Regions from separate parts of the Paenibacillus sp. TSM33 genome, predicted to be linked through region 4. Evidence: riboswitches for the same ligand, from Rfam matches in the RefSeq annotation. Region 4 holds a riboswitch; each other region holds the start of a gene.
What was found. Region 4 has a riboswitch for cyclic di-AMP ahead of ACN6NF_RS00085 (G5 domain-containing protein). Riboswitches for the same ligand answer to the same signal wherever they lie in the genome.
Positions count from the first base shown of each region.

Region 1: it holds a riboswitch for cyclic di-AMP, as region 4 does, so the genes downstream of both, ACN6NF_RS00480 (C40 family peptidase) here and ACN6NF_RS00085 (G5 domain-containing protein) in region 4, are expected to answer to the same signal.
Region 2: it holds a riboswitch for cyclic di-AMP, as region 4 does, so the genes downstream of both, ACN6NF_RS20110 (TrkH family potassium uptake protein) here and ACN6NF_RS00085 (G5 domain-containing protein) in region 4, are expected to answer to the same signal.
Region 3: it holds a riboswitch for cyclic di-AMP, as region 4 does, so the genes downstream of both, ACN6NF_RS13035 (3D domain-containing protein) here and ACN6NF_RS00085 (G5 domain-containing protein) in region 4, are expected to answer to the same signal.

Region 1 is NZ_JBLZXB010000002.1:13,408-20,799, reverse strand. Features, by position in the region: gene ACN6NF_RS00490 (M1 family metallopeptidase) at 1-1,982, shown strand, start outside; gene ACN6NF_RS00485 (hypothetical protein) at 1,994-2,821, shown strand; cyclic di-AMP (ydaO/yuaA leader) riboswitch at 3,098-3,235, shown strand; gene ACN6NF_RS00480 (C40 family peptidase) at 3,241-3,741, shown strand; gene ACN6NF_RS00475 (hypothetical protein) at 3,774-3,923, shown strand; gene ACN6NF_RS00470 (GNAT family N-acetyltransferase) at 4,045-4,551, shown strand; gene ACN6NF_RS00465 (4a-hydroxytetrahydrobiopterin dehydratase) at 4,629-4,928, opposite strand; gene ACN6NF_RS00460 (hypothetical protein) at 5,047-5,340, opposite strand; gene motA (flagellar motor stator protein MotA) at 5,528-6,322, shown strand; gene motB (flagellar motor protein MotB) at 6,315-7,142, shown strand; gene rluF (23S rRNA pseudouridine(2604) synthase RluF) at 7,280-7,392, opposite strand, start outside.
Region 2 is NZ_JBLZXB010000018.1:231,343-238,734, forward strand. Features, by position in the region: gene ACN6NF_RS20105 (potassium channel family protein) at 1-599, opposite strand, end outside; gene ACN6NF_RS20110 (TrkH family potassium uptake protein) at 618-1,958, opposite strand; cyclic di-AMP (ydaO/yuaA leader) riboswitch at 2,343-2,496, opposite strand; gene ACN6NF_RS20115 (CPBP family intramembrane glutamic endopeptidase) at 2,758-4,488, shown strand; gene uvrC (excinuclease ABC subunit UvrC) at 4,457-6,535, opposite strand; gene trxA (thioredoxin) at 6,695-7,012, opposite strand; gene dnaI (primosomal protein DnaI) at 7,137-7,392, opposite strand, start outside.
Region 3 is NZ_JBLZXB010000017.1:256,672-264,063, reverse strand. Features, by position in the region: gene ACN6NF_RS13050 (M20 family metallopeptidase) at 1-577, opposite strand, end outside; gene ACN6NF_RS13045 (ABC transporter substrate-binding protein/permease) at 727-2,190, shown strand; gene ACN6NF_RS13040 (amino acid ABC transporter ATP-binding protein) at 2,177-2,899, shown strand; cyclic di-AMP (ydaO/yuaA leader) riboswitch at 3,143-3,311, shown strand; gene ACN6NF_RS13035 (3D domain-containing protein) at 3,318-3,986, shown strand; gene ACN6NF_RS13030 (polysaccharide deacetylase family protein) at 4,188-4,994, opposite strand; gene ACN6NF_RS13025 (NADH:flavin oxidoreductase/NADH oxidase) at 5,297-6,319, shown strand; gene ACN6NF_RS13020 (PspA/IM30 family protein) at 6,406-7,074, shown strand; gene ACN6NF_RS13015 (DUF350 domain-containing protein) at 7,204-7,392, shown strand, end outside.
Region 4 is NZ_JBLZXB010000001.1:8,107-15,498, forward strand. Features, by position in the region: gene yabA (DNA replication initiation control protein YabA) at 1-261, shown strand, start outside; gene ACN6NF_RS00060 (tRNA1(Val) (adenine(37)-N6)-methyltransferase) at 350-1,108, shown strand; gene rsmI (16S rRNA (cytidine(1402)-2'-O)-methyltransferase) at 1,105-1,986, shown strand; gene ACN6NF_RS00070 (AbrB/MazE/SpoVT family DNA-binding domain-containing protein) at 2,111-2,365, opposite strand; gene ACN6NF_RS00075 (HD domain-containing protein) at 2,697-3,980, shown strand; gene ACN6NF_RS00080 (TatD family hydrolase) at 4,023-4,793, shown strand; cyclic di-AMP (ydaO/yuaA leader) riboswitch at 4,994-5,274, shown strand; gene ACN6NF_RS00085 (G5 domain-containing protein) at 5,546-6,694, shown strand; gene rnmV (ribonuclease M5) at 6,841-7,386, shown strand.

The sequences.
Region 1 (7,392 bases), on a different contig from region 4:
TGTCCACACTAGCCCTCGGACTCCTCGCAGGGACGTTATGGTTTGCCTGGCAACCCCCATCGCATTCCGCCCCTCAGTCCGCAGGCAAACCACTATACGGCTCCGAGTCTGAGTCTGCGCTTGCGCCAAATATGGGCAAGCCTCTAGGGGCCAACATCATGCCCGACCTGCCCAAAAACCCTCCACAGCCCGCTTCGGAAATTCTCAGCAAACGGGTGGTGGAGTATCACATTGATGTATCTCTGGAAAAAGGACGGGTTTTACGAGGCACTGAGACACTGACCTGGAAGCATCCGGGCAAGAAAACTGTGAATGATCTGTATCTTCATCTATACCCGAACGCCTTCTCTTCCATGGAAACCACCTTTATGAAAGAATCCGGGGGGAAGTTGCGCGGAGACACCATGCCCAAGGACGGCTTTGGCTCCATGACGCTGACTGAACTAAAAACAGAAGACGGTTTATCTCTCATGCACCGCACTCAATATGTACAACCAGATGACGGTAACGCAAGTGACCGTTCGCTTATGAAGGTGCGTCTACCCAAGCCGGTACGAGGTGGCGAAGAAATCACACTATATATGAAGTTTGAAGTCAAACTGCCTGGCATTTTCGCTCGTATGGGTGCGACAGATGATTTTGTAATGGCTGGACAGTGGTTTCCAAAGCTCAGCGTCTATGAGACTGCAGGACAACGTGGACGCGCCGAGGAGGGCTGGAACCTCCATCAGTATCATGGCAACTCCGAGTTCTATGCCGATTTTGGAATTTACAGTATACGGATTCGAGTGCCTGAAACACACATCGTAGCAGCGACCGGATTTCCCACCCGTGGTGCAGTACGACAGAACGGCCAAAAAATATATCAATTTTATGCCGATGATGTACACGATTTTGCCTGGGCCGCTTCACCCAACTTTGTAGCCGTAGAAGAACCCTTTTCTTCTGCTGAGGTTCCTGGTGTCAAAATCAAGCTCTATCTGGACCCGTCCCATAAGGAACTCAAAGGACGTTACATGAGCGCAGCCAAGGCCGCCCTTTCGTACTACAGCAAATGGTACGGGCCTTATCCATATTCCACTCTATCCATCGTCGTTCCACCCAAAACAGGCAGTGGAGCCGGCGGCATGGAATATCCAACACTCATCACGGCCGCAGCTGCGGACCAACTGAATCCTGGCTACAATCTGGAACGTACGCTGGTTCATGAGATTGGACATCAATATTTCTACGGAATGGTAGCCAACAATGAATTTGAGGAGCCTTGGCTGGATGAAGGCTTCACCTCCTATGCAGAAGAACGGCTCATGGAGCAAGAATATGGGCTTACCCCCAACTTGCCATTACAATCGGGACAGGTAGCTTCCCCACAGCCGCTAAACCGCGAATCCTGGAAGTACGGGTCGGCGGCTGAGTATGCGCAAAATGCCTATTCACGAGGTAAATTAGTACTACGAGGTATTGAGCGTCAGGTGGGTATGAAAAAAATGGACCGGATTATGCGGACCTACGTCCAGACTTATCGATTCAAGCATCCGACCTCACAGGATTTTCAACATGTCGTGGAGAGAGTGACCGGACGATCATGGAGCCACTATTTTGAACAATATGTATATGATGGCCAGATGGCGGACTTTTCAGTCGATCGCATCATGAATCACAAGTTGGAGAATGGATATGAAGCAATCGTGACGCTCAGCAAAAAAGGAGCAGATTATCCCAAAATCCCTGTTCAATTTACCTTCAAGGATGGTACAACAATATTCAAGGCATGGGATGGTGCGGGCAAAAGTACAACTTTCCGACTCAAAAGCGCTTCTCCCGTGTCCTATGTGACTGTAGATCCTCTATACACTATTGCACTGGAGAACAAGCATATTAATAATAGCCTGAAGGCTGAATTGGATGAAAAACAACAAACCCGTTGGAGTGTAAGTGTAACCAAGCTGTTGGAGACACTGCTTGGAAGTCTGTCATGGTGAGGTGTCTATGGATGCGGACTGTTATAAAAGAAGGCTGGGCGCTGGTGCGCATACGCTTTTATATCGTGATCATTTTATTTCTGTATCGTCTGCTGTGGGGAGTATTTCTCTATCGGCTGGTGCAGTCTGCCGTTATCCCGCTACTGTTACGTTATCCTGATCAGGGCCAAAACGAGCTGGGGAAGACTTTGTTTTGGATGGAGGGCCAGATAGCGCTGATGGACAGCCGGGAAGTGCATGTGTATTTGTGGATATTACTAGGGGCAACCGTATTGCGCATTCTGATCACTCCCTTCATTAGAGCCGGCATATATCAAAGCCTGCATACCGATGCGACTGAACCACAAAGCCTGTCCTTCTTCAAAGGGATGAAACGCCACGGTATGTCATCGCTATTGTATTACATCATCGAGTTGGGTTTGCTGCTGCTTCCCGCCTTTTGGGTGGTACCGAGACTCTATCCTATTATTGCAGGAACGCTGCAATCTTCCTCTTACCTGCTGCATTTGTTGCCCTATGCCATTGGGTGGATGGCTTACGGTTGGTTCATTCGGCAGTGTATCCTGTATATGCAACTGGGCACTGTCAGTGGTCACGCCATACTATCGTCCCTGCTTGCCTTCTTTCGCCAGCTTCTTCCGGCTGTTGGTATATCCCTGTTACTCGGTGCATGTGTACTGCTAGTTTTCGGTCTATTTAGCACCGTGGCGATGATTTGGACGGGTATGTTGGCGCTGATTCTCCAGCAATCGTATCATTTTGTTACCAGTCTGGTCAGGCTGTGGCATATCAGTTCGCAGTACCGGTTATGGCACATCGATATCTCCAGCAGAGGCTAACCCCTCTCCTTATGCTCTCTTCTGCATTTTTAGCTGTCGAAAAAACTTTTTTCTTTCCTGTGCAAACGGCACATAACTGAATACTGTTAACAGAATCTGTTCCTAGAGCGTTAGGAACAGATTTTTTTTGTAACTTTTTGCGATGAAACATTTGCCAAAGCCTGCTGTCTTTGTTACAATAATCGCAGTGAACTGATAGTAACAACTTTGTAATCTTTATTGTAACTTTTATCTTAAAAACATCGTTGTCGTGAATACTGCTCTCCAAGGTGCACATCTTAAGTTAAGCCTAATTCCTGGCACCTAGGAAGCGGGGGAACCAGTTTGGGTGAATTGATCTCGCAACAGAGTGGTCATAGGGGAACCTTCTACCGAATCCTTAAGCTAACCTCGCAGGCATTGGAAGGGGTATATTTTTTTTGAAGAAGAAGCTAACGATCGCAGCCATGGGTCTCGCCATTGCCTTTACATCTTTTACATTCGGTGGCAACAGTGCATTTGCAGACTCCAAGATGGACCAGGTCATCCAAGATGCCAAAGGAACGAACTATAGAAGCGGAGGCACTACACTCGAGGGATTCGATTGCTCCGGCTTCACAATGTATGTATTCAACAAACTGGGAATTAAACTGCCGCATCAATCTGGATCACAATTCAAAATGGGATCTTCTGTATCCCGCGATGAAATGAGACCAGGCGACCTGGTGTTCTTCAACACCACAGGAAGAGGCGTTTCCCATGTAGGTATCTTCGTAGGTGAAGGGAAATTCGCCCACTCCTCGACTTCACGTGGTGTAGTAGTTAGCTCACTGAACGAAAATTATTACGCTAACCGTTATGTCGGTGCAAAAAGAATCATGAGCACAGACGCATACCATTCTGTAGCTTCAGATATTCCTGATGACGACAACGTAGAATAACTACCGCACAGCAAGCTAACCCTAGCCGCAATTTGATTCTGGCCGGAATCGAATTGCGGTTTTTTATGTCCACTACATCAGCAATGATTATCATTACTGACGAACTGAACCCTCAAAAGGTTTCAGTTTTAGCGAACATCGTCGGTTTTACCGTCACCGCTGGGGGAGCATATGAGCAGTAAATCCTTCTTATTGAATGTATACCCGACTTAGGTACGAAATAAACACGCTTGCCATTCCCCTACAACTTGTCTACAATCTGTTGTTAATGATTGAAGTACCTGCATAAGGAGGAATGAAAAAGTGCCGGCCTCAATATCCAACTTCCGGATCGTACCGATGGACGAGCATCAAGCGGCTGAAATTTGCGAGTGGCGCTATGATCCCCCCTACAACATATACGGCTGGCTTCCCTGGGAACAAATGAAGGCACTTGAAGTCGAATTTGGAAGTCCCACACTTCGCCAAGAGCAATATGTTGCCGTACTGGACGAAGAAAATGAGCTGACGGGATTTGCTCAATATTTTCCTATGGTCGGTGTGACCCGGCTGGGCCTTGGGATGCATCCCAAAAGATGCGGACACGGTACAGGCTCCGATTTTGTCCGAGCCATTGCCGAGGAAGCCAGACGACGTCATCCGCATAATGAAATTGACCTAGAGGTTCTCACTTGGAATCAGCGGGCTATCCGAGCCTACAAGGCAGCTGGATTTGAGCTGACGGATACCTATGAACGCCAGACTCCAGATGGCAGAAAGCCGTTCCATTGTATGGTATATCGTCCTGAACAACAGAATCGGGTTCTATAAATAAGAGCGCCTTCGCTATACAACCGCGATGTTGTATAGCGAAGGCGCTCTTATTTATACGACAGATCATTACAAACTCAATGACTGCTGCGCATTTTTTCAAAAGCCTCATTATATTGTTGAGCTTCCTTAATATCTACGGCCATAATACCGCCATCATCCCAGGAGGTCAAACGCAGAGTCACGGTCTTGTAATCAATCGTAATAAATGGATGGTGATTAAATGCCTCAGATATAGCGGCAACTTCATCCACGAAGGCAATCCCTTTCATAAAACTGGAAAAATTATATTTCCGAACGATCCAACGTCCTTCCTCCAGTTCCCAGCCCTCCAGCTTCTCCAGATGTGCTTCAATCTCTTCTTGTGTAAAAGGCATGTTACGAACTCCTCCCCGTTTATACGGAAGCCTTTCAGCCGCTGAAAATGCGGCCAAAACTACAATATATTGGTGTACATATTACCACGGCCCCGTTGATAAATCCATAAGACGGCCTTTAGATCAAAGGGACCGACGTTAGCTCCTCATCTCCGATGAGTACATAGATTCGGTGCTGCTCTGGCTCATAAATCACAACGCCGCTGCCTACAGTGATTATGGGCTCCGTGCCCAGGGCATAAAATAAGTCTTCTGCCAAGGCTTCATTGACTTCCTGACGCCCCGCCGGGTCCAGCCTGTCCCAATCTGCTGCTTCCATTTCAAAAAATTCATAGCTATCTGGGATGCGTCCCACAGCCTCTGTCAAATCGTTCAAAATTTGTTCATACTCGCGCCCATGCTTTACTCCCATGCTATTTCCTCCAGTGGTTCAGCCATTCAATACCTAATCACCTTATTATACCGGAAATTGACCCTTAACAAAAAAGAGAGTTTTGTCGATAAATACTATAATCCGTCTCATAATGACGCGCTTGGGGCAAGGACGACCCATGCGGCATGAAAGGATTCAAAATCTATTCTCATGGATGAGGTGTATCATGCAAATTACAACCATTATTGGACTTGTGCTCGGGCTTGTGTCACTGGTCGTCGGGATGATCCTGAAAGGCGCTCCAGTCGTCAATCTGGTCAATAATCCCGCTGCTTACATGATTATTTTTGTCGGAACAGCAGCAAGTATATTCATGGCGTTTCCGATGGATGACATGAAACGGGTCCCAAAGCTGTTTAAAATTATTTTCACCCAGCAGAAATTGCTGGATCGCAAGGAGCTTATCGGTACATTTACCGAATGGGCATCCATTACCCGTCGTGAAGGTCTGCTCGCGCTGGAATCCAAGGTCGAAGAGATCGACGATCCCTTTATGCGCGGCGGTATGCGTATGATTATCGATGGTAATGATCAGGAGTTCGTACGCGATGTTCTGATGGAAGACATTAACGCTACCGAAGACAGACACCGCGCCGGCGCACTAATTTTCTCCCAGGCCGGTATGTACGCTCCAACACTCGGGGTACTCGGTGCGGTTGTAGGTCTGATCGCCGCTCTAGCCGACCTTAGTGACATGGAAAAACTGTCCCATGCCATTGCGGCAGCCTTTATTGCAACGTTGCTCGGTATTTTTACAGGTTATGTCCTATGGCATCCAATGTCCAACAAGCTGAAACGGCTATCCAAAAAAGAAGTGGAGCTTAAGTTAATGATGGTCGAAGGCCTGCTTTCGATTCAATCCGGTATCTCGACGATTGCCATCAGTCAGAAGCTAGCAATCTTCCTAACTCCAACCGAACGGGCTTCGATGACCCAGAAGGATGGCGATACCAGTGAGTAAAAAGAGACATGAACCGCATGAAGAGCATGCTGACGAAAGCTGGCTGTTGCCATATTCCGACTTAATGACCCTTCTGTTGGCTCTTTTCATTGTCTTATTCGGTATGAGCTCGCTCGATGCCAAAAAATTTGAAACTATGGCTCAATCCCTGAGTTCAGCTTTTAGTGGCGGTACTGGCGTGCTGGATCACTCGGCCGCGAATCCGTCGTCACAATCCATGGATATGGGCAAAAATAAAGAAGAGGTATCCCAACCTCTAAAATCGAAAGCCACCTCTACCTCTGACCTGCAGAAGCAACTTGCTCAGCGGGAAGAAGAGGATTTAAAGAAGCTTAAAAAACAGATGGATCAGTATATTCAAAATAACGGCCTGTCCACTCTACTGAACACCAAGCTGAACCAATCTCAGCTGATGATCACCATTAGTGATAATGCCTTGTTTTCATCCGGGCAGGCCGAAGTAAAACCGGAAGCGAGAAAGCTGGCCAAATCCATTTCCAGCATGCTACAGCAATTTCCTGGTTATGATGTCATTGTATCCGGTCATACAGACAATGTCCCTATTTCCAATAGTCAGTTCCCGTCCAACTTTGATTTGAGTGCCAAACGCTCGCTTAATTTCTTGCGTATTTTGTTGCTCAATCCACAACTCGATCCTACCAAGTTTGTATCCATCGGATATGGAGAGTATCGACCATTGGCAAGCAATCAGACTGGAGAAGGACGCGCCAAAAACCGTCGTGTCGAAATTTCCGTTCTTCGCAAATATCAGAACGGTACACAAGTTATTAGTCCTACCTCAAGCTCGAATGAAGGTTGATCATGAATATGTTATATGAACAAAGGCACCGCCGCATTTTTTTATGCAGCTGGTGCCTTTTGATTTAGCGATTCCTGTTCTCTATCCCTGTCATATACGAGAGCCAAGCGCTGTAGGCTACAAGAAGGCCTCTAGGCTTAGCTAAGCGTATAATCAAGCATCTGGCCCAGTTCCAGCTTTTCAGCCTCTGTTAAATCACGCCAGGCGCCTTTCTGAAGGGACCCCAACCGTATATTCATGATTCGCAGGC
Region 2 (7,392 bases), on a different contig from region 4:
TCGTCTGCTTTCAGCCGATCCATAGCTGTCGGTGCGATCAAGATACCATTCGCCGTATGAAGCGCAACGATGCTGCAACCAAAGCGGGTGCGCGCATTTAATTCTGCCAACGTTTTGCCATTCAGACATGCAGGCACATTAAGTTCTACAATGCTGTATTCCTTGGACAGCTCCAAATAATCGAGCAGATTAGGCGTGACCAGCTGATGCGCTACCCGAATACCCATATCCCGTTCCGGATAAATGACTCGGTCCACCCCAAGCTTCTCTAACGCACGCCCATGCAGCACAGATATGGCTTTGGCTACGACTTTTTTCACACCCAGCTCCTTCAGCAAAATGGCGGTCAGGATGCTTACCTGAATATCATCACCAATCGCAACAATGCCGCAATCGAAATTACGGATGCCCAGTGACCGCAACGCATCTTCATCTGTAGCGTCTGCCACGACAGTATGTGTCAGGATCTCACTCATACTGTCCACAACATCCTCATTCCGATCAATGCCCAGCACCTCGCACCCCATATCCACTAATTGCAAAGCCAGGCTTGAGCCAAACCGTCCCAAGCCAATGACTACAAACTGCTGCGTTTTCATATCTACTCGAAAACTCCCTTATCCTATAATTATTTTGCCTTCTGGATGACGATACAATTCCTTACCCTTTTTCGGTCCAAGTGCATAAGCTAGCGTGAGTGGACCCAGCCTGCCTGCAAACATCGTTAGGGTAATCACCAGCTTGCCTACAACTGTCAAATCAGGTGTAAGCCCCATGGACAGTCCTACCGTACCAAATGCAGACACCGTCTCGAACAAGATCATCAGAAAATGATGATCTTCGGTTGCGGACAGAATCATCGTCACCCCGATCACGAACAGCAGCCCCAGCAATGTAATGGTCAAAGCCTTATAAATGCGTGCCTGCGCAAGTCGGTACCGAAACAGCACAATATCTTCCCGTCCCCGCAGCATCGAAAACACCGCCCCAATGAGCAGGGCAAATGTAGTGGTCTTAATCCCGCCTCCAGTAGAGCCAGGCGAAGCCCCAATAAACATGAGTATGATGATAAAAAACTGCGTAGCCTGCCGCAAACCTGCAATGTCCAGCGTGTTGGCACCTGCGGTGCGAGGGGTAACGGACTGGAATAAAGAACCCAGCAGTTTACCACCCCAATCAAGCGAGCCAATCGTCTTCGGATTTGTAAACTCAAACACAAAAATGACGAGCGTGCCGACGATAATCAGAGCAGCTGTCATGCTGAGTACCACCTTGGTATGCAAGGCCAGTCTCTTACGCTTGCGATATTCTACCAGGTCTGACATCACTACAAAACCAATGCCACCCGAAATAATGAGGAACATGGCTGTAAAATTAACAATCGGATCATATACATAACCTGTCAGGCTGCGAAATTCACCGAACAAATCAAAACCAGCATTATTAAACATGGAAATAGCATGCCATATTCCAAAATAAATCGCCCTGCCCACAGGCATATCAAACGACCAGCGAATCGAAAAAATGATTGCACATACGCCCTCAATCATCAGCGAGTACCATAGCACCTTACGGATCAATCCGACAATCCCTTCGACCGAGGTCTGATTCATCGCTTCTTGCAAAATAAGGCGCTCCCGCAAGGAAATCCGACGTTTGAACACCAGCGCGATCAAGGTAGCCATGGTCATAAAGCCAAGTCCGCCAATCTGAATCAGCGCAACGATGACGATTTGACCAAAGGTTGTAAAAAAGATCCCTGTATCCTTAACGACAAGCCCGGTTACACAGGTCGCGGAAGCGGCAGTAAACAGAGCATCTATAAACGCAAGTGGTTTTCCTGTTGTATTAGAGATGGGCAGCATTAACAATAAACTACCTATTAGAATGATAATGGCAAAGCCTGCAACGAATATTTGCGGTGGAGAAAGCCGAAGCCAGCTTGCATTGGGATTCATTTATTCATCACTTCTCCTCCTTAGTGAACTATGAGCATGGAGATCGCTCAGCTCATAAAATCACCAATTCTTTTCAGTTTCTTTCGTCCATTTCTTTTTTAAATCAGAAAAGTATCCGCAAAGCGGGATACTTTTGCCTTTCAATACTCACTACACTTTATACGTAACTACCTCATGGAACGTTTAATGACTTTAAGGCGGGCAGCAGCGATAGCGCTCGCCTTTGACTCTGAATTTTACCCTTATCAAGGTCTAGAAAATCAAAAAAATTCAGTGGCAACAGCGATTGGAAGACCAAATGGAACGCGCAGCGTCCTTAACTCAGCAAACTTTTATTCACACTTATACACACAAAAAAAGACACCGGAAAACCGAGTGCCTGACTTGGTTCCTGTCCACAGCCTACGAGGTTAGCTGACGGATTCGGACAGTACAGTATGCCCTATTTACACTTCCGGTCCATCAGGATCGGGTGTAAAATTCACCCCTATTAACATGGTTCCCCCGTTTTCTCATAGAAATTCGGCTTATATGTATATCATTACCCATATATTTCATAGGCATTGCCTTAAGATTATAATCCTTCTCTAACCAGATCACAAAACTGATTTCGCCGAAAAAACGTGAAATTGGCTTTAATTTGTTAATGGGCATCGCTTAATCATAGCTTATCTAATTTTATTAAAACTTTAAAGTGCTTTCGCTCTGTTTTCATGAATATCGCTGGTCTGTTGGCGGGAACCTGTGCAGTATGATATCTTTAATGGATGTTCTTATTTACAGATTAAGGAGGAAACTCATGAATCCTATCGGGAAACCGGTCGTGCTCACGGCCAACTTCAAAAAATTAGGCTTGCTGGGCGGGGTTGGCCTGATTTGCTTTTTTATCTTTCAATTGCTTATCCCCTCGCTTAGCAATCCAAGTCCGGAATCATTGATGAATGCAAAGGTTATCAGCAAACAAGAAGCGGTCATACACGCCCTGGACTTTGCCCGTTCCCAGCTGGGCTATACAGAATCACAGCCAGAGAAGCCTGTCGTGACCTATCAGGCTGAAACGGATTTGTACGGTTATTTATCCAGAGAAAAACTGCTTCAAGAGTACGATCGAACATGGAAAAAACATTATCCTTATGAAACCTTTCGGGTTGATCTGCCTGACTCCTCAGCGAAGGGCAAGCTGCAAATTCATGTGGATTTATCCACTGGGAAGGTCGTTAGCTTTAAACGGATCACCTCCAGCACCAATTACACACAGGCTGATGTTTCTACAGATGAACAAGCACGAAATAAGCTTGTACGTATAGCTGAGGGCGACATGACGCTCGAAGCTAAGGAACAGGCTGCAGCAATATGGATCAAACGCTTTGGCTTTAAGCCATCGGAATTGAAGCTTGCGACCACTCAGGGGGAAGGCGGATTAAAATATACCGTGGACGAAAAGAAAATCGGCGCCTCGGTGCTTACGCTGGCTTTTACTTTTGAAGACGGGGATGTTCGCTCGTTTACCCAAAGCTTTGCTGCCCCTTCATCCTATACCGACTATGTTAAAAAGCAAACATACTGGGCGAATTGGATGACTTATGCGGGTTATGCCCTATTTAGCTTTGTCCTGGGCGTCCTTGCCATTGTGTATGCGTCACTCACCCGACGACATACTTCATTTGTACGCGGTATTGTTCTGTCCATTGTATACTTTATTGCTAGTATAGCTGGGACCATGAACATGCTGCCTTTATTACAAGCAGAAGCAGGCAGTAAGGGCATGCTTATATTTCTTATGATATTCCAGGTCGGTGTTACCTTCTTTATGGCTGTTGCCCTCTATTTCTCCTTGGTCGGCGGTGACGGGCTTATGCGTCAGGTTGGACTCAATGCATGGCCACGGGCCAAAGAGCCGGGCTACGGGCTGTATGTGCTTCGCAGTATGTATGTCGGTTACTTGTGGGCCTTCATTTTACTCGGCGTACAATCCATTTTGTTCTTTGTACTGGAGCGCACATTTAATACATTCTCCACTACAGACGCCACGCAATCCCCTTACAATATGGCTTATCCATGGCTACTGCCGATTATGGCCTGGATGGCAGGTATTGGAGAAGAGACTGTTTACCGTTTATTTGGTATTCCGATGGTAAAAAAAATAGTCAAAAATACGTTTGTTGCTTGTCTGATCACTACGCTTATTTGGGCACTGGGACATACGCTTTATCCAATCTATCCAGTGATTTCAAGACCTATTGAGCTGACTTTTCTTGGTTTGCTGTTTAGCTTCGTGTTCCTGCGTTACGGCTTTATCGCTGCCATGTTCAGCCACGTTATTTTTGACAGCATACTCATGGGGCTTAGTGTGATAAGTCTGGGAGACACCGTGAATGTGAGCGCCGGTCTATTCTGGATCTTACTTCCGGCTATTGTCGGTTACATCATTTACTGGTTTAGTCCTAAAAAACCTAATCGAATCATGTTTGAACCCATGAAAAAAGAGGAGCCGTATTCTACGACTCCTCCTCCCGAAGGGCAGCTATAATCTGACGAGCAAGCTTATCCCCAATAGAGAGAGGCCGGAAGTCTTCGACGCTGGCCTCTCTTATTTTTTTGAGCGATCCAAAATGCTTGAGCAGCAACTTACGCCGTTTCTCGCCGATGCCTGGAATGGAGTCCAACTGGGAAGTTACCATAGATTTGCCGCGCTGCTCGCGGTGGAACGTAATGGCAAAACGGTGAACCTCGTCCTGGATCCGTTGCAGCAGATAAAATTCCTCACTATTGCGTGCAAGTGTCACGGCCTCAAATGTTTCTCCCATCAGTAGTTGGGAAGTTCTGTGTTTGGCATCTTTCACCAAACCACACACAGGTATAAACAAACCCAACTCATTTTCCAATACATCGGTTGCCGCTTTAATTTGTCCACGCCCACCATCGACAATGATCAAGTCGGGACGTTCAAGATTTTCCTTCAGCACACGTTCATATCGACGCCGAATAACCTCACGCATCGTCTCATAATCATCTGGTCCCTGCACAGAACGGATCTTGTATTTTCGATACTCCTTCTTGGCAGGCTTGCCATCAATAAAGACGATCATGGCCGAGACTGGATCAGAACCCTGAATGTTGGAATTATCGAACGCCTCTACCCGATGCAGACTATCCAGCCCAATGGCACGTCCCAGATTGCTTGCAGCTTTGGATGTCCGTTCCTCATCCCGCTCGATCAGCTTAAACTTCTCATCCAAAGCAACACGTGCATTTTCCGTCGCCATACCTGTCATTTGCTTTTTCAGCCCGCGCTGTGGCACAAGTACTTTTACATCCAACCATTCAGCCAGAGCAAGAGCTGCTGCAGATGGGTCCTCCAATCCACCGGATAGTTGAGTTTCAGTTTCCTCGGTTTCTTGGTCACCAACTTGGGCTGAATTCGTTCCTTCTGCATAAGCTGCTCGTGCTTCGGCTACCAGCAATGGGTCAGCAGAACGATCTGACTCCGTTTGTACTGCCTCCTCATCTGTAATCCCGGTAGTCTCAGCCGTAGTTGCACTGTATAGTTCAGTTTCTGTTGCAATCGGTTGATCGACATCAGTCGATTTTGCTTTCATCAGTTTAGGAGAATCCGGCAACAATATTTCCTGCGGTACTGCCGGGTTGTCGCTGTAATATTGCGTCACATAAGACATAAAATCACTGTAAGCTTCACCATAGAAAGGGAAAGTCGACATATGGCGCTCAATCATTTTACCCTTACGGACATATAGGATCTGTACACACATCCAACCCTTATCTACCGAAAAACCAAATACATCTCGGTCCTTCGCATCAGATGTGGTAATTTTCTGCTTTTCCATCATCGCGTCAATGCTAATAATCTGATCCCGTAGCTCCTTGGCACGCTCAAAGTACAATTCCTCTGCGGCCTCCTGCATTTTACGCTGAAGATCTTTTTTAATTTCCTCATGTCCCCCGCTCAAAAAGGAACCGATCTCCTGACTAATCTGGTCATATGTTTCCTTCTCGACCTCTTTCACACAAGGTCCCAAGCACTGATGCATGTGATAATACAGACACACTTCTTTTGGCATTACACCACACTTACGTAACGGATACATACGATCCAGCAGCTTTTTTGTCTGATGTGCCGCGTAGGAATTGGGGTACGGTCCAAAGTATTTCGCTTTATCTTTCAGAACGCGACGGGTTACCTCCAGCTTGGGGTGTGCCTCGTTCGTAATTTTCAAGTACGGAAAAGTTTTATCATCCTTCAACAGCACGTTATAACGCGGCTGGTGCTTTTTAATAAGGTTGCACTCCAGAATGAGCGCCTCCATATTGCTGCCTGTAACGATATATTCAAAATCACGAATATCGGCAACCAGTCGTTGCGTCTTGCCGTTATGGCTACCTGTAAAATAGGAACGGACCCGGTTTTTCAACACTTTGGCCTTGCCGACATAAATGATGGTGCCTTCGCTGTTCTTCATCAGGTAACAGCCTGATGCATCCGGCAGCAATGCTAATTTGTGCCGTATATTCTCCAGCGCCTTCTCCTGATTCTGCAAGTCCTCCGCATAGGTTTTCATTCGCCCGGTTCCTCCTTCCATTCTTAATGATTGCTCAACTTACTACTTATATTATATAGGAATAATGCACAAAAACGCCCCCGGTATATATAACCGGAGGCATTGACTGTTCATGGCGCTCCACCAAGCCCCCGCAGGAGCATGGGTCACATTCCATGATTATTGGTGTTTAGTAAGCATGCTTTTCAGTGCTTCTTTGGAGTTCAAACCTACCACTTTATCAACAGGCTGTCCGTCTTTGAAGACGATCAGGGTAGGAATACTCATCACGCCAAAACGGGAAGCAGACTCTGGATTTTCATCCACGTTCACCTTTGCGATTTTGACACTATCGCCAACTTCTGTAGACAGATCCTCCAGAATTGGAGCGATCATTTTGCAAGGACCGCACCATGGCGCCCAAAAATCAACTAAAACGGTTCCTGTGCCTTCGACTTCTGCGTTGAAGGATTGATCGGACACGTTAACAATTGCCATTGTATGTTCCTCCTTTATAGAAAAGTCAAGATTATTATAACCTGTAATGTCTGTTTCGACACCTTTTAATTATATCACAATAGTCTTTTAATTGTAAGATATCAAAAGAGCAGACAAATACCGCTTATCCTCGCTGATTTTTCCCCTTGACGGTAATGACATCCACAAATGGACGAATCCGGTCCATCAAGCGTTGTCCCTTATACATTTCTTCTCCGTCTTTGCTTGTAAAGCTAAGATGCTTCTCTAGCCCTTGCAGTGAGTAATTGGAAGTATAAAAGGTCGGTTTGCGGTTCATTCGGTAATTCAAAATGGAGCCCATTACATGATCCCGTACCCATGGACTCAAATTTTCAGCACCAATATCGTCAAATACGAGC
Region 3 (7,392 bases), on a different contig from region 4:
CCAAAGCATTAATCCCTTCGTGCGGACTGGCCGCAGCGTGAGCGGATTGACCAAAAAATTCGAACTGCACAGCATCAATCGCTAGCGATTTGCCTGATTTTTCGTAGCGGTCAAAGGGATGTGTCATCATAGCTATGTCGCAATCATCAAACAACCCGGCCGCCGCCATCGGAACCTTTGCACCGCGTGTTTCTTCGGCAGGTGTGCCGTATACACGTACTTCTCCACCAGTCTCGTCGATAATCGATTTGAGACCTACGGCAGCGCCTGTACTCATCATACATATCAAATGGTGCCCACAGGCGTGTCCTAGACCTTTCAGGGCATCGTACTCTGCCAAAAAAGCAACGACCGGCCCTGGCTTTGCTGCTTTGTAAGTAGCAATAAAGGCTGTTTCTATACCCAGTACGGGTGCCTGAACCTCAAATCCGTGAAAAGCAAGTTCTTCTTTTAAACGGGCAGAGGCCAGGAATTCCTCGTTTCCAAGTTCAGGGTTTGCGCCAATATATAACGAAATGTCCTTAAACCGCTCGGCATGCTGTTCAATGGTGTGTTGAATGGTCTGTTTAAAATTCATGCTGAAAACTCCTTTATAGATGCTGTAATGTAGGTACTGCGAATAAATATACTAAAATTGTACTATAACATTCATTGCATAATCATGCATATTCATTTATAATGACACAATCTTATTTATTATAAAGAATTTAAGGAGAGAAAAAAAGATTGAAAAAGGCATATCGTTTTACCGCCCTGGTTTTGTCGGCGGTTATCTTGCTGTTGGCTGGCCTTCCCATGCTCACTGCATACGGATCGGAAGAAAAGCCACAGAAAAAACTTGTAGTGGGCATGAGTGCTGATTTTCCGCCGTATGAGTTTCATAAGGTTATTAACGGTCAGGATACTATTGTTGGGTTTGATGTTGAAATTGCCAAGGAAATTGCAAAGGATCTGGATGCGGAGATGGTTCCAGAGGACATGAGTTTTGACTCTTTGCTGCCTGCTCTGCAAAGTGGTCGCGTAGACTTGGTACTGTCCGGTATGACACCGACGGATGAACGCAGAAAGAGCATTGATTTTTCGGATGTATACTATCGTTCCAAGCAAGTCATTATGGTACGCCCAGAGGATAAAGACAAATATTCAACGATGGCTGCTCTAAAAGGAGAGAAGCTCGGTGCGCAGAAGGGGAGTATCCAGGAAGAAATTGCGCAAAAAGTGCCTAATGCTTCTGTAACCTCATTGGATAAAATATCCGATCTGGTACTCCAGCTTCGGACCAAGCGTATCAACGCGGTTGTAATCGAAGATACCGTTGCTAAAGGTTACACGCTAGATGGTACCGTAACACTTGCCAAGGCAGTACCTGAGGATGAAGGAGCAGAAACTGCTGTAGGCATCCGTAAAGGAAATGCGGAATTGCTTGCTTCAGTAAATAAAACGTTGGCTCGCCTGAAAGCGGACGGTTCGATTGAGAAGTTTTCTACAGAAGCGAGTGCACTGTCTGCAGACCGACAAGTTTCTTCGAATAGCATTGTAGATATATTTTTGAAATATCGCAGTTTTTACGCTACGGGTATCGGCTACACCCTATTGCTGTCTGCGCTCGGAGTACTGTTCGGGTTCATTATTGGCCTGATCATATCCTTGCTGCGGATGAGTGGTATTCGTATTATCGAGTGGCTAGGTACCGCATATGTAGAGATACTGCGCGGCACACCTATGCTGGTGCAGCTTATGATCATTCATTACGGAGTTGCTTTGACGTTGGGTGTTAATTTTACGCCACTCCAGTCCGGTATAATTACATTGTCTCTGAATAGTTCGGCATATTTAGCTGAAATTTTCCGTGCTGGTATTCAGGCCGTAGACCGTGGACAGATGGAAGCTGCCCGCTCGCTCGGGATGGGACGAGGCAAAGCGATGCGACACGTCATTTTACCGCAAGCATTTAAATCTATATTGCCTGCTATTGGTAATGAGTTCATTACGATCATTAAAGAATCTTCTATTATTTCGACCATTGGGATGGTGGATATTATGTATCAAGCCCAGGTCATTAAGAATATTACCTACGAAGGCTTGAGTCCGTTCGTAATCGCAGCCGCTATTTATTTTGTAATGACATTCAGCTTATCTAAGCTGTTGGGTTTATGGGAAAGGAAGTTGAGAGCCAGTGATCACCGTTAAACAACTGCGTAAATCATTCGGTAAGAATGAAATTTTAAAAGGCATTGATATAGATATCGCCAAAGGTGAAGTTGTCGTCATTATCGGCCCGAGTGGTTCGGGGAAAAGTACGTTTTTACGTTGTATGAATCTGTTGGAACAGCCAACAGAAGGGGAAATCTTGTTTGAGGGTGAGCCGATTACGGCCCGTGGTCATAATATCAATGCGACTCGGGAGAAGATGGGGATGGTTTTCCAGCATTTTAATCTGTTTCCGCATAAAACAATACTGCAGAATCTGACGCTTGCACCAACGCAGGTGAAAAAGCAGTCGGGGAAAGAAGCGGAGAAAATTGCGCTGGAGCTCCTGCGGACCGTGGGTCTTGAGGATAAGAAGAATACCTACCCGAACCAGTTATCTGGCGGTCAAAAACAACGTATTGCGATAGCACGTGCTTTGGCCATGCAGCCGCATGTAATGCTGTTCGATGAGCCTACTTCTGCCCTTGACCCTGAAATGGTTGGAGAGGTTCTGGACGTGATGAAGAAGCTCGCTGAGGGCGGCATGACGATGGTGATCGTGACGCATGAAATGGGCTTTGCCCGTGAGGTAGGGGATCGAATCATCTTTATGGACAACGGTCAAATTATAGAACAAGGTACGCCTGAGCAAGTTTTCGGTACTCCAAGCCATGACCGTACCCGTGATTTTCTTGCTAAAGTGCTGTAAGAAAATGCTTTTATGAAATATTAACAAAGCCCTTCTCGTGATAATGTTTCACGGAGGGCTTTTCTCTTTTTGTCACCATATCTCCATATTTTCGTAACAAAAAACCGATTTTTGATGACAAAATTGTAATGAGTATAGTATGATGTTCAAGGTTCCCAACATTTTCATGCAGATAAGGTTACAAAATTGTGATATTATGCAGTAAGCCAAAACTTACCGGAGCAGCAGCAATGATAACAAATGCTCAATGCTGGGCTCAAACCATGGGAAGTGCGGGGGACGTAACAACGGCAATTATTCCAATGCGTCATAAGATGTTGTGGAATATGCCTAGGGGTGAATTGCACAAGCATAGGGCTTCTCCTGAGTCCGAATCCGACAGCTAACTTCGCAGGCATAACAGAGGAGGTACATAGCTTTGAAACATTTAAAACATATTGGAAAAACCATGAAATTTGCGGTACTTGCCGCAGCTATTGCAGGACTGGCCCAGACAGCTGGAGTAACAGATGCTGCTTCGCTTCATACTGCCAAAGAAGGCGATACCTTCTTTTTGCTTGCTCAACGTTATGGGGTATCGGTAGATGAGTTGACGAAGGCTAACCCTGATATTGCGTCCAACAACATATATGCAGGTCTGCAAATTAAAGTTCCAGACGAAAAAAGTGTGAAGGCGGCTTCGGATTCGAAGCCACAGCTTCTTACGGAGAAAGCACCAGCGAATGAGAGACCTACAATTGAAGCATGGGGCAAAACGTTCAATTACAGTAAAGTAGTTGATGTTAAAGCAACAGCATATTCAGCCGCAGCTGATGAAAATGGCAAATGGGGTGCAGTCGATTACTACGGCAATCCGCTTAAACTAGGTACAATTGCGGTAGACCCGAAAGTCATTCCTATGGGAACAAAGGTGCTAGTTACAGGCTATTCCCATCCGGGCTTGCCAGACCATTCTTTTGTGGCCGTTGCCCGTGATCAGGGCAGCGCTATTACCGGAAAGCGGATTGATATCTTTATCCCTGGCAACAAATCATTCGTGAACGATTTCGGTTTCCAAAATGTGAAACTGTACGTCATTGATAAATAGCAGTGTGCATATGTTTGATTTCATTAAACATAATAAATATTATGTAAACTTAATATTATAGCACACAACATATAACTGGGACGACTTCTTATCAGGTCTAGTCGTTTATCGTAAAAAAAAGGCTGTCTTACAAGCAGAAACATTCTGCTCGTTAAGGCAGCCTTTTTACGTTGTTGGTATATACGAGGCTTAGACATACTGTTATTTTCGTTCCGATGTGTGAAGTAGCCGGGGGACTGTGACAAACTTGTAGCCCTTAGCTTTTAAAGAGTGGATTAGACCCGGCAAAGCTTGGACAGTACCTTGCAAGTTGGAACTTTGACCTCCACCTGCATGCATTAAAATTATGGAGCCAGGTCCGGTAGCCGGGATCACGTTGCGCTGAATCTGTGTTTTGCTTAATCCCTTCCAGTCTAGAGAGTCCACATTCCAATTAACGATCATGTACCCATGACGACGTGCCCACTGGATTTGAGGCTCCGTGATTTCACCATAGGGTGGTCGTATCAATCTGGGTCGAAAACCTGCGCTGGCTTCTAAAATGCGTTCTGTTTTAGTAATCTGGTGGCGAAAGCGTTCTGGTGTGGCCTTCCTGAAATCCGGATGAGTATAGGAATGGTTTCCTATAGCATGACCCTCGCGGATGATGCGGCGTATGATCCCCGGATGCTTTTCCGCACGATGGCCGACGATAAAAAAGGTAGCTTTGATACCGTTTGCGTGTAATACGTCCAAAACCTGCGGCGTATACCTTGAATCGGGCACATCATCAAAGGTTAAGGCAATTTGGCGGGTGTGCGGGCCGCACATTTTAAAAATGTCCGCATGCTTTTTTCGTAGCATTGCTAATGTTGGAACAGCTCGATCTTTACTTTGATATACCGAAGTAGCGGCAGCAGCTTCCTTGGGATGGGGCGTTCCGATGTTGGGAGACGTATCCGCGTGAACGGGAAAACTTGAAAATGCTAGTAACAGTGCTAAACATGGCAACACTCCCCTGTACCGCATTTATATTCCCCCTTTCCGTGCGTGGTACCTAGTGGTGCTCTCAGCTATTATGTACCTGTCCTATTAAAATTATGCTGGTGATTGAGTGAAGCCCTACACGACTGAAGAGAAGCACATCATGAAGCGGATATCTGTGAAGATGACGAAGTAAACGGACATATTCTCTTAAACATGACCGAAAACTGAAGCATTTTCGCAAGTTTTAGCCTTACAAAGGATTCGGTATACCGTGACAGCTGGTGTATAATGGGGATGCTATTCATAATGATACAGACTTGGAATTGAGGGAAGGATGGATAAAAGTGACCGACTTGTTTACTCCTTATCAATTAAAGGGGCTTTCCTTAAGAAATCGGATTGTCATGCCCCCAATGTGCCAATACAGCGTGGAGGCCAAGGACGGCAAACCGACGGATTGGCATCATGTCCATTATGTGAGTCGTGCGGTAGGAGGGACTGGGCTCATAATTGTGGAAATGACAGCGGTTCATCCGGATGGGCGCATTACGGACCGCGATTTAGGCATTTGGAGTGACGAACATATTCCTGCTTATCGTAAAATTGTAGAGGAAGTCCACAAGTATGGTGCTAAAATTGCCATTCAATTAGGCCATGCCGGACGAAAGGCTGAAGATGCTGAGCCACCTGTAGGCCCATCCTCGATCCCCTTTAGTGAACGATTTAAAGAGCCGCACGCTTTGACGAGAGGAGAAGTCAAGGAACTGGTTCAGGCCTACAAAGAGGGAGCGCGCCGGGCAATAGAAGCTGGGTTTGACACGGTGGAGATTCATGGCGCTCACGGCTATCTGATCCATCAATTTCATTCCCCTTTAACAAATAACAGAGAAGATGAGTATGGGCAGGATTTGTCACTGTTTGGTGTTGAGGTGATACATGCTGTTAAAGATGTACTTCCAGCTGATATGCCTGTGCTAATGCGGATATCTGCCAAAGAATATGTCCGAGACGGATATGATGTTGAATACATAGCAGCCATAGGGGAACGATATCGTGATGCGGGTGTGGACATTTTCCATATTTCTTCTGGTGGTGAGGGTCCGATTGGCTCCAGCGGAGGCCCGTCTGCGCGTGCTGGTTATCAGGTGGATTTGGCTCATGCTATCCGTGAAAAACTGAATGTGCCTGTCATTGCTGTCGGCTTATTGGATGATTATGAGGATGCCCGCCGAGTCGTTCAGCAGAATGAAGCTGATCTGGTAGCCATAGGGCGTGCCATGTTGCGTGATCCCTACTGGGCGCTCCATGCGTCACGAGCGCTAAAAGTACAGGCGGATATTCCAGAGCCTTATTTACGCGGTTTTTAGATATTTTTGAAACCTCTTTGCAAAGCTTGCGTAAACATGTGTACAGAGCTTAAAATTTAAGCATTCAATTCTAGGAGGAACTTCACATGTCTATTTTCAAACGATTAAGAGATCTTACGATGTCTAACATTAACGCCATTATCGACAAGGCAGAAGATCCAGTTAAAATGACGGATCAATACATTCGTGATATGCAAGAGGACCTGGAAGACGCAGAGAAAGCGGTAGCTGCTCAAATTGCTATTGAAAAGAGATTTAAACAGCAATACGAAGAGCAGGCAGCTTTGGTGAAAAAACGCGAAGAACAGGCTCATACGGCTGCAAAAGCACAAAATGTTGATCTTGCTCGTCGTGCGCTAGAAGAAAAGAAATCTGCCGAACAAAAAATGAACGAGTTCCAAGCTGGTTATGAGCAAAACAAAGCTGCAGCTGACAACCTGCGTGGTAAGCTGGATGAAATGCGTAGACAGCTGACTGAAATGAAAAACAAGCGCGAGACACTGGTTGCCCGTTATAACGCAGCTAAAGCGCAAACTGAAATTAACAAAGCGATGAACGGTTTTAGCTCGGATACGGCAAACGCTGGATTGAAGCGTATGGAGGAAAAAATGCTGCAAGCAGAAGCACGTGCTGAAGCGAGCAACGAGATGGCTTCCAAGGAAAAATCGCTGGATGAAGAGTTTAAAGAGCTGGATAAGAAAAGTGCTGTGGACGACGAACTTGCTGCTTTGCTGAAACAATACGAAAACAAATAAGAACTTAAAAGCATTGCCGCTAGTGTGATGGTTCAGTAAGCGAAGGAGAAACGTTTTCTCCTTCGCTTTTCCCTGCCTGGAGGCGTAAATGAATATATGTAGTCAAGAAGATGTGGAGGATGGTACTAAATGCATTTTTTAGAAACGATGAAAGCGATGCTGGTATGGACAGGTGCGGGTGCTATTTTGCTGTTCGTATTAATGTATGTCGATTCTTTATTTACAAAGTATAAGGATTTTGCCGAAGTAAAAGCCGGAAATATGGCTGTAACGGTACGGATGATTATGAAGCTGATTGCACAAGGATATATTTTATCA
Region 4 (7,392 bases):
CAACGACTAACGATTGAAAACGAACAGGTGCGCAAGATGCTCAAACGTGAAACCTCTGGAGAAGAAAAGACGGCAAGCAAGCCGAAACTTCCTCCTCCGATCGTCATTAAGGATGAAGAGGAGACGGGTGAGGTCGTGGGCGAAGGCTACGACAATCTGGCAAGGCTGTATCATGAAGGATTTCATATATGCAACGTGTATTACGGACATTTGCGAACAGAAGGCGATTGCCTCTTCTGTCTGTCATTTTTGAATAAATAAAAACAAGCCGTAGGAGCAAGATGCCTACGGCTTTTTTGTAAGGAAGTATGAGTAAAAAGCGATTTAGGCTATAGGATGGGAGAGCATTATGTACGAAAATGAAAAGAAGTCTGAACGAATTGATGATCTGCTTTCACATAATCTGCGTATTATCCAAAGTGATGAAGTGTTCAGCTTTTCGATGGATGCGGTCTTGCTGGCACGGTTTGCAGGCATTCCGCTTCAGCGTGGGAAGATTCTCGATTTGTGCACGGGCAATGGGGTTGTTCCCATACTGTTGACGACACGCACCAAAGCATCTATTGAAGGAATTGAGATTCAACCACGCCTGGTAGATATGGCTAGACGGAGCGTCAGTTTGAATGGATTAGAAGATGCGATTGAGATTCGGGAAGGAGACTTGCGTGAACTGGTTCAAATCACGGGACATGGCGTGTATGATGCAATTACTGTGAATCCTCCCTATATGCCGCTAAATGGTAGCGATATCAAGCTGAACCCTCACCAGGCCATTGCTCGTCATGAAGTGAACTGTACACTGGAAGAAGTCATCCAGGCATGTTCTCGGCTTGTCCGAAATGGGGGGAAAGTATCGATGGTTCATCGCCCACAGCGCCTGGGTGAGATTATATCCTTGATGCGCAGTTATAGCCTGGAACCCAAGCGGATACGTTTTGTTCACCCACGGATTCATATGGAAGCGAATATGGTACTTGTTGAAGCGATGCGTGACGGCAAACCGGAAGTTCGTCTATTACCTCCACTCATTGTATATCAGGAAGATGGGAACTATACTCAGGAAATAAGGGAAATCTATGGAGAAGTAAGCAAGGGGGATTCAGTGTGACAGCAGCTGTACAAAAAAGCTTTAGTAACCGTGAAGAGGAACGGGGAAAGTTATATCTCGTTGCCACCCCGATTGGCAATCTGGACGATATGACCTTTAGGGCAATTAACACCCTAAAGTCGTGCAATATTATCGCTGCCGAGGATACGCGACAGACACGCAAACTGCTCACACATTTCGACATCACGCCGGAAATGCTCTTCAGTTATCATGAACATAATAAGGCTGCCAGTGGGCCTGAGCTGATACGTTATATAATAGAAGGAAAAAATTTGGCACTAGTTAGCGATGCAGGTCTACCGGCCATTTCTGATCCTGGTTCGGATCTGGTCAAGCTGGCACTTGAAGCAGACATCAGCGTTATTCCTATCCCAGGGGCAAATGCTGCATTATCAGCTTTAATTGCCTCAGGACTGGATACAGAGAGGTTTACCTTCGCTGGATTTCCACCAAGGGAGAAAAAGGATCTAGAGAAGTTGTTACAATCATTTCAGGTATCCCATGGCACGATTCTTTTTTATGAGTCGCCCCACCGTATTGTAAAGACATTGACGGTAATAAAGGAAACATTAGGATTACGCAAAGTAGTGCTTGCCCGTGAACTGACCAAGCTGCATGAGGAATGGGTGCGTGGAACGGTGGAGCAATGTCTTGCAAAACTAGAGGAGAATCCACCGATTGGTGAATATTGTCTGGTCGTTGAGGGAAAAAACGAAGAGGAAGAGGAACAGGAGCGTCAGGCATGGTGGCAGGACTTATCTTTGGAGTCTCACGTCGCGCATTACGAGTCAGAGGGGCTTACACGCAAGGATGCCATGAAGCGTACAGCTACAGACCGTTCAATTTCCAAGAGGGATGTATACAACGCACTCTTATGAGTACGTGTGTAAACAAAAAAGGGCCTTCCAACGGTTGGGTTCAAACCGTGGAAGGCAACAAGGAGTATATATGAAAAAGGTTAGAATTAACAATCTCTGATAAGTCTATTATATACTAAAATTCTCAGTTTGTCACAGGTGTTGGGATTTCAGAAATGCAATCTTGGCAAACAATTTTCCCTTTGAAGTAAATTACGTTCTCAGCATTGCCGCAGAAGATACAAGCAGGCTCGTATTTTTTAAGCATGATGCGCTCACCATCAACGTAAATTTCCAAAGCGTCTTTCTCTCCGATTCCCAGGGTACGGCGCAATTCGATTGGAATAACAACACGTCCGAGCTCGTCAACTTTTCTTACAATACCAGTGGATTTCATCATAATAAATCAGGCTCCTCTCGCCGTTTAAAATAATATAAGTGTCATTATTCGACAAAATTTTCTCTTTTCTGATATTTACTATACCAACGATTCCCAAAACAGTCAACCTTAAAAAAGTAGTAACAGCCTAATTATGCAAAAGTATTTAGAACAAAGAGCTTTATTCATGTGAATTACCTTATTTTACGGATGATTTGTCTTGTGTGTCGATTTGGAAATGTCGAAAAGTGATGATTCGACATATTACGACAAACGATGTCGAATGAGGGAGGGCGTTTAGGATTTTATTGTATTTTAATCCATTATTCCGAATTTTAAAGGAGCTGATATCTTGCACCAGCCACTCAGTGAAGAAAAAGTTTTTAAGGACCCGGTACATAATTACATCCATGTTCAGGATACTGTGATATGGCGATTGATCAATACGCCGGAGTTCCAACGTTTACGACGCATTCGCCAGTTAGGCACATCTTATCTGACGTTTCATGGAGCGGAGCATAGCCGGTTTTCACATTCACTGGGCGTATACGAGATTACGAGACGTATCATTTCCCAATTTGAACGTGGGGATTTTCCCGACTGGCCAAAGGAAGAAAGACTGGTTGCTCTGTGTGCCGCCTTGTTGCACGATGTAGGGCACGGTCCATTTTCTCATTCCATTGAAGAAGCCTTCCATATGAACCATGAGGATTGGACATGCCGCATTGTACTGGGGGACACGAAGATCAATGCGGTGCTACGGCAAGTGGATGAGAAGCTGCCACACCAGGTCGCGGCGGTTATAGCCAAAACGTATGATAAGCCGATCGTTGTCAACCTGGTAACGAGTCCGCTGGATGCTGACCGTATGGATTATTTGTTGCGGGATGCTCATTCGACTGGTGTTAACTACGGAACGATTGATTTGGATCGTATTTTACGTTTGTTACGTCCTCACAATGGGAGAATTGTCGTAAAAGAGTCGGGTATGCATGCAGTAGAGGATTATTTAATGTCACGCTATCAGATGTATTGGCAAATTTATTTTCATCCTGTAACACGCAGCTCGGAAATTCTTTTACGTAAAATTTTCAAGAGAGCAAAGGAATTGTTCAAAAACGGATATGAGTTTGGTTTTCTGCTTGATCCGCTGCCCGATCTGTTAAAGGGAGAACTAACAGTGGAGCAGTATTTGATGCTGGACGAATCTTTGATTCAGGCGGTATTTAGCCAATGGAAACGAGAAAAGGACGAAATTTTAAGTGATTTGAGCAGCCGTTTTATGGATCGTAGATTGTATAAATATGTAGAAATTGAAAATATGGATACAGATACCGTAGTCCATATTCGAGAGGCGTTGGAAAAGGCTGGCTTGCATCCTGAATATGATCTTGAAATTGATTTTCCGACAGATCTTCCTTATGATGTGTTTCGGCAGGGTGGCTCAACGGACAACCAGATTTTATTGCTTGGACGTCAGGGCGAGGTGCGAGAAATATCCGAAGTTTCAGAAATTGTGCGCTCAATAAGTGGCATTCACCGAGGAAAATATCACATGTATTTTCCCCAAAATAAATTGAACGGGGTAAAAGACAGGCTTCCTGCCGAAATAAGGAATTATTTTGTCAAACAATAGACAAATATATGGAAATGTAAGTAAGAATAGGAGATGAAAACCTTGGATTTATTCGACACTCATACTCACCTGGATGCGCCACAATTTGACGAAGACCGTGAAGAAGTTATAGCACGTGCTGTCGAATCAGGAGTAACACGGATGATCAATATCGGATTTAATCGTGAGACCATTCCATCCACCATGAAGCTGGCTGAGACGTATAATTTTATTTATGCGGCCGTTGGATGGCATCCGCAGGATGCCATTACAATGCAGGAGGGTGATTTAGAATGGATTGCATCGTTATGCAGCCATAAAAAGGTTGTAGCGATCGGAGAGATCGGTCTGGATTACTATTGGGATACATCACCAAAGGATGTACAGCAGCAGGTGCTTCGAAATCAAATTGGTCTGGCACGTGAGCTCAACATGCCAATTGTTATCCATAACCGGGATGCTCATGAAGATATTGTGAGAATTTTACGTGAGGAAAAGGCCGGCGAGATTGGCGGAGTCATGCACTCCTTTTCTGGGAGCTGGGAGACTGCTAAAATGGTACTGGATATGGGTTTCCACCTTTCTTTTGGCGGACCCATAACGTTCAAAAATGCCAAGCAGCCAAAAGAGGTGCTGGCTCAGGTTCCGCTGGACCGTCTGCTTATTGAAACCGACGCACCTTACCTGACGCCTCACCCGTTTCGCGGGAAGCGAAATGAGTCGGCACATGTGAGATTGGTGGCAGAGGCAGCCGCCCAAATTAAGGGAATTACGGTGGAGGAATTGGTATCCATTACGACCCAAAATGCCCTGGAACGATTTGACATTCAGTGAAAAAGAGAATAAATCAATCAAAATAAAGAGATAGACGGAGCTAATTATGATTTTGTTGCAGGAAACTCAACAATATTACAATTTTTTAACCGAATATTTTAAAAAATGTAGTTGAAACCTGCTTTACAACATGCATGTAAACAGGATATCATCTTTTCAGTGAATTGTTGTTGAGTGTAAACATCAACAAATCATTTCATGAACCAGTCTCGCTGAGTCCCTTTTACAGGGAACGGGGGAACCGATATGGCTTACAGTACGTCCGGCGTATGTGCAAGAGAGAATGTCTCTTCAGCAGCCGGCTCGACCGAAATTCATTTCCTGTATGGGATGAACAGGTAGAGAAGCCGTATTTCGATTTCTTTTCTGGGTCTTCGGGGTGAATGTGAAGGCGACCGCCATGAGCGGTTGACCTAAGCTAGGGCGACTCTCTACGTCCGAACCCGACAGCTAACCCCGTAAGCGTAACAAGAGAGAAGCCATCTCGTGCATGAGTTTTCCCGCATATTCACACATGTCGGAAGCCACGAAAGAGCTCTCTAGTCTCTTTCTTTGGCTTTTTTTGTTGTGAATAAAAGAAAATCTGTCATCATACTGTGGTTAAACAGGGGAGGACAGCATGCCGCGAAGACGGGTACATGGTGCAGGACAGTCGCAGTACGGGCTTGTCTTGTAGAAAATCTGTTATAGTCACGTCAACGATCAACTATGTCTTACTCCAGACGGCGGGCTATGTAAGGAGGACGGAGGAAATGGGCATTTTCCGAAAAGAGGAGACCCATGAGTCACGCTCATCCAGCATGTCTTACGTATTACGTTGGAAGCAAGAGAATGTGCGCCAGGCTGCTTTGGTTGCTATTTTTCTAATCGCACTAACGATTATGATTTCAATTCTGATGTACACGCAATCTAAAAAACAAGTCTTTTTTGTCATCGATGGTAAGGCATCTGCGGTAGAAACCCGGGAAACCAAGCTCCAAGATTTGCTCAATGAGCATTCTATTTCACTTCAGCCGCATGATACAATTTCCATGCCGCTAAATGGGGCAGTACAGGATGGGGATCGCGTAGTCATTAAACGTGCCAATCAGGTTAAAGTATCCTCAGGCAATGAGACGAAAAAGCTGTACACAACAGAAAATACAGTAGAGGGTGCCATTCGCACTTCGGGCTATAAATTATCATCAACGGATAAAGTTTACCCTGCGTTGGATGCCTCTGTTTCAGCTAACATGGACATAAAAATCGTCCGTGTGAAGAAACAGCAGGTCGAACAGAAAAAACAAGTGCCTTATCAGGTCATCAAAACGGCAGATCCAAGTCTCTATAAAGGCGATAATCGAGTCATTCAAAGTGGCAAATCGGGTGTGGTAGTTCAGCATGTTCAAAAGGTATACCATGATGGGAAATTGGTATCCAAACAGCTGGTCAACAAGGAAGTCGCACAGAATCGTGTGGATAAGGTAATTGCGGTAGGAACGAAGAAAAAACCGGTCGTTCTAGCTGCTTCCATCGGCCCTAAAGATGCGGTTAAGGCTACAAAGGTTAGTTCGGGCAGTGCTGTCCGTAAAGCAGGTATTAATTTTAATTATAGAAAAGTTTTACAAAACGTCTCCATGACGGCGTATTCCGCACAGGAGCCAGGTATCGGTACACGTACCGCCTCCGGCACACGTGTCACGGAAGGACGCACCATCGCTGTCGATCCGAGTGTAATTCCAATCGGGTGGTGGGTGTATATTGAAGGGGTGGGCTTCCGCCGTGCGGAGGATACCGGTGGCGCGATTAAAGGCCACAAAATCGATGTGTATTATGAGAGTTTGAGCCGGGCCAATCAATTTGGTCGTAAGCACGGTAAAACCGTATATGTTATCGGACCTGTAAAGCCGGAAATCAACTAAAACAGGTTGTGTATGTTGAGGACAATGCGATAGTATTAACAACATAGTTATGCCATGCTAAGAAGAGGATATCCTCTTCTTATTTTGTTTTCAAAAGCAGGGAAAGATAAATATATGTTGCTGTGTAGCAGTGGAGGGAAACGAAGATGATCAAGGAAGTGATCGTGGTGGAAGGCCGGGATGATACGGTAGCCATTCGCCGTGCTGTCGAAGCAGATACGATAGAAACTGGCGGTTCAGCCATTAATAAAATGACGCTGCGGAAAATTGCATTGGCGCAGGAACGGCGGGGGGTCATTATTTTAACTGATCCCGATCATGCAGGGGAGCGTATCCGTAAAATCATCGCCTCCAAGGTCCCCGGCTGCAAGCAGGCTTTTATACCTGAGGCAGAGGCGACGCGCAAAGGGGATATTGGCGTAGAGAATGCCTCCCCGGAAGCCATCAGACACGCTCTCGCGCGAGTACATACGACAGTGGAAGGTGCCGAACCGCTGATTGAATGGGCGGACCTGATTGACGCTGGACTTATTACCCATCCTAATGCTGCTGCACGCCGTATGGCCTTGGGGAATGTATTGGGTATTGGCTATTGTAACGGAAAGCAGCTACATAAGCGGCTCTCTGTATTTCAGATCAGCCGTGAGGAATTTGCCAGTGCGCTGGCACAAATCGAAAGTGAAGGATTGTGATATCCG